DNA from 2 places in the Neptunomonas concharum genome. Region 2 is predicted to be linked to the other one. Evidence: predicted binding sites of a transcription regulator. Region 2 holds the regulator's gene; the other holds the start of a gene.
What was found. The regulator sigma-54, encoded in region 2, starts transcription at its own class of promoters, with help from an activator protein. The targets are predictions, from matches to a motif close to TGGCACNNNNNTTGCTNT.
Positions count from the first base shown of each region.

Region 1: a site for sigma-54 is predicted at 2,109-2,126, ahead of F0U83_RS03135 (flagellar basal body rod protein FlgF). Genes of this name have one in related genera too.

Region 1 is NZ_CP043869.1:654,233-658,373, forward strand. It holds gene F0U83_RS03130 (flagellar hook-basal body complex protein) at 15-2,060, shown strand; gene F0U83_RS03135 (flagellar basal body rod protein FlgF) at 2,176-2,919, shown strand; gene flgG (flagellar basal-body rod protein FlgG) at 2,936-3,721, shown strand; gene flgH (flagellar basal body L-ring protein FlgH) at 3,739-4,141, shown strand, end outside.
Region 2 is NZ_CP043869.1:2,625,869-2,630,009, reverse strand. It holds gene rapZ (RNase adapter RapZ) at 1-550, opposite strand, end outside; gene ptsN (PTS IIA-like nitrogen regulatory protein PtsN) at 565-1,020, opposite strand; gene hpf (ribosome hibernation promoting factor) at 1,041-1,331, opposite strand; gene F0U83_RS12420 (RNA polymerase factor sigma-54) at 1,376-2,941, opposite strand; gene lptB (LPS export ABC transporter ATP-binding protein) at 2,979-3,707, opposite strand; gene lptA (lipopolysaccharide transport periplasmic protein LptA) at 3,710-4,141, opposite strand, start outside.

The DNA of each region.
Region 1 (4,141 bases), 1.6 Mb from region 2:
GAGAGGATATAGTTATGGCAGGTTTTAATACTGCAGTTACCGGTTTAAAAGCGTCGTCAACTATGCTTGATGTGGCGGGTAACAATATTGCAAACTCAAGTACAGTCGGTTTCAAATCATCCCGTACGGAATTTGGTGATATCTATGCTACGGCAGTAGTTGGTGCCGGTTCCAGTAACACGGCAGGCTCGGGCGTCACGGTATCTGATATCGCTCAGGATTTCAGTGCTGGGACGATTGAATTTACTAATAACAATCTGGATTTGGCGATCAACGGGTCCGGTTTCTTTCAGTTAGATGATGGTCAAGGCGGCGTTACTTACACGCGTGCAGGTGCATTCGAACTGAATAAAGACGGTTTTATCGTATCCAAGAGCGGCAAGTATTTGCAGGGATATGGTTTAGATGGTGAAGGTAACCGTTTGCCTATAGGCGACTTGGCGGTTACACAAAAAGAGAGCCCGCCTAAAGCGACTGAAAGCATGGGTCTATCTTTTAATATCGACTCCAGAGACGATGCTACAACGCTACTCCCTGTCTATGATAAAAATGAACCCTCATCTTTCACCTACAGTACAACGATCCGTTCGTTTGATAGCTTAGGTAATGAACATACCATCAAGTATAATTTTGTAGAGCAGCGACCAGAGCAAGAGTTTCAGCAATACGATACCACCGATGGTGCTGCAATCCGTATTTCCGGAATTGATGTTAATGTGGATGATGCTGCCCCGGCTACCGTAGCGGCACCTTTTGAAGTCGTGACGACAACGGCTGGAAGCGGTTCACAAGAGATTTGGCGTTTATCCGGAGCGAAGCTTGCTGAGCTACAACAAGCGGATCCGCGTATTTTCGCAGTTGAGTTCTATCCAGATGCGGCAAACGCACCGGCAGGAACGCTAAGGGTATTACGCGCGGCTGACTCATTAGGTTATGGTGAGCTATCCGTTACTGACCAAGCGGCCACTCCAGTTGCCTTGACACCGGCAACGATCCAGCCTGAAGGGTTTGTAGATAGTAACGAGAAACACTTCTTTGAGTTTGCCTCAACAACCTACCCTGCCCAGACCCAGTTCACCGTTGAAGTATCCGGTGTGCCGGTGACCTTTACGACAGGACAAAATGTATGGTCCCCCGAACAGATGGCACTGGCTATCCGTGATCGAGAGTCAGAAATCATAGAGGCTAACCCCCTAATTAAGTCCATCAGCTTTGATGCGACTCAGGGTGCGAATGGTGCTTTGCGCATTGAATACAAACCTGAAGTTGATCCAGATAATTTAGGTCCATCAACGCTGTTAGTTAAAGATGACACCGGCAACCAGCTGTTTGATGGTGCTAATGTGGATGCGCAGGGCTTCCAGAATACAGATTTCCGCGTTGAAGGGGATAATTCCTACAACGGTGTGTATCGTATGTACGCTTACCTTAACGGTGAAGAAGCGTTAGATATCGGTAAGGTACAGGATCCTGGGTTTGGTACCAGCACGGAACCTGGTCCCGTGATTATTAAGTTTGACTCCACTAATGGTTTGTTATCGGGTATTAATGGTCAGGAAGTACGTGCAGGATCTGCTGTCCCAACACTGACTATCCAGGGCGCTGACCCAGCTGATCCGAATAAAGAGATTAAGTTGGATATTGCCGGGTCTACACAATTTGCTTCTGCTTCTATCATCAAATCCTCAGTACAGGATGGCTATACTAAAGGTGATTTGATTGGGGTATCTTTCGGCGCAAATGGTGAGATGATGGCTTCCTTTAGCAACGGTGAAAACCAAGCTCTAGGAATTGTCGCGATGGCAACTTTCGAAAACCAATCAGGTTTGCAGCCTAGTGGTGATACGGAGTGGACAGCTACGCTGACGTCAGGTAACGCTATCCTCAACCCGCCGGGCACAGGTCTAAATGGCTTGCTGCGTTCGGCCGCGCTGGAGCAATCTAATGTGGATCTATCTGCCGAGCTAGTCAAGTTGATCGAAGCGCAGAGGAACTTCCAGGCGAACTCTAAAACACTGGAAACATTGAACACAGTGACTCAGTCAATTCTTCAGATTTAATGGTTAATTTGTTCTAGGAAAGAGAGCCGCTTTAGCGGCTCTTTTTTTTGGCATATGGATTGCAATAGCTTGAGGTATTAATAAAACGGCAAATCAAGAGAGTCAGGTAAACGGTATGGATAAAGTTGTTTTTGTCGCCATGAGTGGGGCCCGCGAGAATATGCTGGCTCAACAGGCCCATGCAAATAATTTGGCGAACTCGAATACGACTGGGTTTAAGACTGACTTGGCTCAAGCCCGTGCTATGCAAGTGTTTGGAGAGGGGCTGCCTTCGCGCGTTTATGCGATGACTGAGCGCCCAGCGACGGATACCACGACAGGTACTTTTATAGAAACCGGCAGATCTTTGGATATTGCCGTAGAAGATGGTGGATGGTTGGCGGTGATAGGTGCTGATGGTAATGAAGCCTATACCCGTGCGGGGGAGCTGCAGATCAATGCCGCTAATCAGTTGGTTACAGGCAGTGGATTGCCGGTTATGGGTAATGGTGGGATTCCTATTGTTATACCGCCAGCAGAGCAGATTGATATTGGTACGGATGGCACGATTACCATCCGCCCGTTAGGCGAAGCAGCCGCTGAACTCGCCATAATAGATCGTATTAAAGTCGTCAATTTGGATAAGCAGACAAGTTATAAAGGCGCTGATGGTTTAATGCATGTCGATGGTAATTTGCCACAACCACCGGATTTAAATATCAGACTGCGTTCTGGATATCTTGAGTCCAGTAATGTCAATGCTGTCCATGAACTGACGAGTATTATCAGTTTGTCGAGGCAGTTTGAAATGAATATAAAAATGATGAAGAACGCCGAAGAGAACTCAACAGCGGCAACTAAAATTCTTCAGTTAGGTTAAGTGTAGGGGATAACGTATGCACGGCGCATTATTTGTAGCAAAAACTGGTTTATCTGCTCAAGATACCTCGTTAAAAGTAACGGCGAATAACCTAGCCAACGTAAGCACAGTCGGGTTTAAAAAGGATCGTGCGGTCTTTGAGGATCTACTGTATCAAATCAAACGACAGCCAGGTGCTGATTCTACACAAGAGACCCAGTTGCCGTCAGGTTTACAGCTCGGCAATGGTGTCAGAATCGTAGGTACTCAGAAGTTATTTCAAACGGGTGAAATTCAGGTTACTGAGGAACCTTTTGATGTGGCGATCAGCGGCCGGGGTTTCTTTCAAGTTACGATGCCCAATGGGGATTTTGGCTATACCCGAAACGGTCAATTCCACTTGAATGGTGATAATGAGCTGGTGACGGCTGAAGGTTATTTGTTGGAGCCTGCTATTACTCTGCCTGCCGAAGTTCAGACCTTTACGGTTGGCGTCGATGGTATCGTCGAGGTGGTTGTAGCAGGTGATCCAAACCCAATACAGATTGCTCAGTTAGAGATTGCTGACTTTGTGAACCCCGCCGGTTTGCAAGCGATAGGTCAAAACCTATTCACCGAAACAGCAGCTAGTGGCGCACCACAGGTAGCTGCTCCTGGCGAAGCGGGGACAGGTATTGTTCGCCAAGGGATGTTAGAAGCGTCGAATGTTAATGCGGTTGAAGAGTTGGTCAATATGATTACGACGCAAAGAGCATATGAGATTAACTCTAAAGTGATCTCGACTGCAGATGAGATGCTCTCATTTGTAACACAGCAGCTTTAAATATAGGTAGGTTGAAAATGTCACTTCGGTTTGTTTTCTTAATGGTTGCTGCATCGATCTTAGTGGGGTGTGTCAATAAACCTGTGCAACCGAATCGACCGTATTACGCACCGGTAGCTCCTCAGCAGTTACAGCAACCAAAACCGGTTAACGGTGCCATTTTTAACGCCTCTACGAGTATGAATATCTACAGTGATGGGCGCGCCCATCGTGTCGGGGATATCATTACTATTGTATTAAGCGAACAGACGCAATCCTCGAAAACTGCGAAAACCACAGCAGACAAAACCAGTAATGTGAACTTGCCTCAGGCAACCGTTTTGGGGAATCCCATTGCACTGTTTGGCGCTCCAATCAGTGCAAATAGTGGAGGCGCATCCACGAATAGTTTTGAAGGTGAAGGGAAGTCAGATATGAGCA
Region 2 (4,141 bases):
TGTCTGCATCCAATGGGACGCCATGTTTAAAACCAAACGACTCAAATTGCAGAGAGAGTGATTGCTCCGCACGGTCCGCAACGCGTAGCTTAATGGCGTCTCTCAGTTCATAGATAGATAAACGGGTAGTATCTATCCTGATATTAGCAAGGTCCGTAATAGGTTCTAGTAACTTCCTTTCATATTCTATCGCATCAGGAAGATTACTGACTCTTTCTGCCATGGGGTGTCTGCGCCGCGTGGAACTATAACGTTGCAGCAGTGTTTCGTATGAGGCGTCTAGGTAGACAAGCTCTACGGAAATTTCTGGATATTGGCGAAAATATGTCCACATCTGCGGCACCTTTTCCAGATTGCTGGACAGGTTGCGTGCATCAATGCAGACCGCAATTTTATTGAGCTGCGCATCATCATTTAGCATGTGAGTGACTAAATCGGGCATCAGCATGGCAGGTAAGTTGTCGATACAATAATATCCGACATCTTCCAGTGCCTGAAGGGCTGTACTTTTACCTGAACCTGAGCGGCCACTGATAATGATGAGTTTCATTGTTACTCTGCTGTTTAGTTAAAAACTTCTGAAGCCACTTGCAACAGATGAGTATTGGAGTCAGCTTTTCTTAGTTGTTCTCTAATCGCTTCTTGACTAAAGGACTCAGCGAGTTTCCCTAAAATATTTAGATGTTCTTCACAGGCTTCTTCAGGAACAAGCAAAAAGAAGAGTAGGTCTACGGGGCGATTGTCTATCGCATCAAAATCAATGGGTTCAGATAAATGGATCAGCGCACCGATCGCTTCGGTAATACCGGCAAGGCGGCAATGTGGGATCGCCACACCTTCGCCAATGCCGGTGCTGCCCAGCCTTTCTCTGCTTATCAATCCACTAAATAAATCTTCTGCGACAATACTGCCGTTTGATTCTGCAATGATGTTACTTACAAACTCCAGAATGCGCTTTTTACTGCCGCCTTCAATATGTTGAAGCGTTCGTTCGGGTGATAGCAAAGATATAATGGACATGTGTGCTATAAATCTAATGGTTATTTGTGACTTTTCAGTTTTTCTTTGTGCTTGATGATCTGGCGATCGAGTTTGTCAGTGAGACCGTCGATAGCAGCATACATATCTTCGTGTTCACTGGTGGCAAATACTTCCCCACCTGCAATATGCATATCGGCTTCAGCTTTTTGACGTAATTTATCTACACTTAGTGTCACTTGAACGTTTGTGATGTTATCAAAGTGGCGTTCCAGCTTTTCAAATTTAGTGTGTACGTATTCAGATAAAGCTTCTGTCAGTTCTACATGGTGGCCAGTGATATTGATTTGCATATTAAGTCTCCTTTTGACACGACAGGTATGTCGTAGTGTGTTCATTAAATCAGACGCTTTCTCTCATTTGAAGGCGCAATTCCCATTGCTTCCCGGTATTTGGCGATGGTTCGCCGTGCGACCTGTATACCTTCTTCATCTAATAGTTGGGCTATTTTATTATCACTTAAAGGTTTAGTTGGATTTTCAGCGGCTATCAGTTTTTTGATGACTGCGCGTATGGCTGTGGATGACGCAGCCCCTCCGTCACTTGTGCTAACGTGGCTGGAGAAGAAGTACTTAAGCTCAAAAATCCCTCTAGGTGTATGCATATATTTTTGAGTGGTTACACGAGATATCGTAGATTCATGCATCTCTACCGCCTCCGCGATGTCATGTAAAACCATGGGTTTCATCGCTTCTGGGCCGAAGTCTAGAAAGTCAGACTGTCTTTCAATGATTTGGCTTGAAACCTTCAACAAAGTTTCATTACGGCTTTGTAAACTTTTGATAAACCAGCGAGCTTCCTGCAGATGACTCTTGAGGTAGGTATTGTCTGCACTGTTGTCTGCTCGCCTGATGAGGTCTGCATAACGGGTGTTTATCTGTAAGTTAGGTGAGGCTTCCGAGTTAAGTCGTACAGTCCATACACCACGAATTTTCTCTACATATACATCTGGAATGACATACTCGGCTTTACTGTTCGATATAAAAGATCCTGGATGCGGATTTAACGATTGAATCAGCGTAATGATGGCTTGAAGTTGCGGCTCTTTTAGCCTCAGTTTACGCATCAACTGCTTATAGTCTCGGCTACCTAGCAGGTGTATATATTGGCGACAAAGCATCACTGATTGCTTCAAAAGGGGCGTGTCAGGAGGTAATTGCTGTAGCTGTATGCTCAGGCACTCACCTAAATCGCGTGCTGCAACACCTGGCGGATCAAATTGCTGAATGCGGTGCAGTACAGCCTCAAGCTCATCCAATTCAGCATCCTGAAAAAGTTCAGATTCTTCTTGGACGAAATGCTCAAGCAGCTCATCTAATGAAATACGTAGATAGCCTTCGGTATCGATACCGTCAATAATCGCCTCGGCGATCATCTGATCCGTAGGGCTCATTGGCGTAAGATTAAGCTGCCAGAGCAAGTGGTCCTGAAGGGTTTCTTCTGCACTATCATTGGACTCAAAGGGCAAGTCTTCATCCCTATGGGTTGTGCTGCCAGAATTGGTAGATGCTTGAAAGGTATCATCCCATGATGAGTCCGTAGCAAGCTCTTCTGGGATGCGATCATTCCACTGATCGTCAAAAGAGTCTTCTGTCTCTTGATACTCATCAAGTGAATCGTTTTGGCTGTTGCTAGGTTCCTCATAAGCGCTATCAGTATGCTCTTTCGAAGAGGTTGTTTCGGGCTCAGCTGATTGAGTGGCGTTATCCGCCTGTTCTGGCTGGCTTTGTTCATGAAGCTCATCCGCTTCTTCTGATGTCTCAAGCATAGGGTTGCTGTCGAGCGCTTCTTGGATCTCTTGCTGGAGATCAAGCGTCGATAATTGCAGTAAGCGAATAGCCTGCTGCAATTGAGGGGGCATTGTTAGGTGCTGACCCATTTTAAGTTGTAATGACTGCTTCATAAAATTACAACAATACTCCTAAGCGGTATCAATCTACTCAAAGTTTGAAGGTATCACCCAAATAGGCCGCTTTCACCTGATCGTTGGCGAGTATCTCTGCGGGAGTGCCTTGGGCTAAAATTACCCCTTCACTTACAATATAGGCTTTTTCACAAATATCGAGTGTTTCTCTAACATTATGGTCTGTGATTAATATGCCTATGCCTTTAGATTGTAGGTGCTTTATAGTCTGTTTGATATCATTTACTGAGATTGGATCTACGCCCGCAAAGGGTTCATCTAACAAAATGAAGGAGGGTTCAGAAGCTAGAGCTCGTGCGATTTCCACTCTTCGGCGCTCACCGCCGGATAAGCTCATACCTAGGCTTTCTCGCAAATGAGAGATATGGAATTCTTCAAGTAAGGTTTCGAGTTTCGTTTCCCTTTGGGAGGGCGTCAGCTCTTTTCGCATCTCTAGAATACCCATCAGGTTATCCTTGACGCTTAGCTTTCGAAAAATAGACGCTTCTTGTGGCAGGTAGCCAATCCCTTTCCTTGCACGAAGGTGCATAGGATCACGGGTTACGTCATCATCGCCAATGCGGATGGCTCCATCATTGGCTTGAATTAAGCCTACAATCATATAAAAACAGGTTGTTTTTCCAGCTCCATTTGGACCCAGCAACCCTACAATTTCCCCGCTATTTACTTCTAAGGAGACATCGCGAACAACCTGGCGTTTCTTATAGGCTTTGGCCAAGTGCAGAGCTTGAAGCAATTTACTCATAATTAGGGCTTAGCCTTAGGTTGAATAACCATCTGGACGCGCTGCCCGGTTTTACCTTCGCCGCTATAGGCATTTACGATGGCTTTGTCCATCTGATAAACAATTTTACTACCGGTAAACTGGTCGCTTTCTTGTTGGACTTTTGCATTGCCTGTGATCGTAATGGTCTGTTTGGCGATTAAATAATCAAGCTTTTCGCCAAAGGCATCCGTAATAGGCTTATCTTCAGCTGCTTGCTGTCGGAAATTAGCGGGGGAACCGTTTGCAATAATGCGGCTAACGCTGTCTTTTTCACGATAGAGATCAATACGGGCCGCTTTGATCTCCATTGAACCTTGTTTCATGAGTACATTGCCGGTGTAGGTTGTGGTGCCTGTTTTTTCATTGATCTGTGCTGCGTCAGCACTGATGTGAATCGGCTGATGCTTATCTGA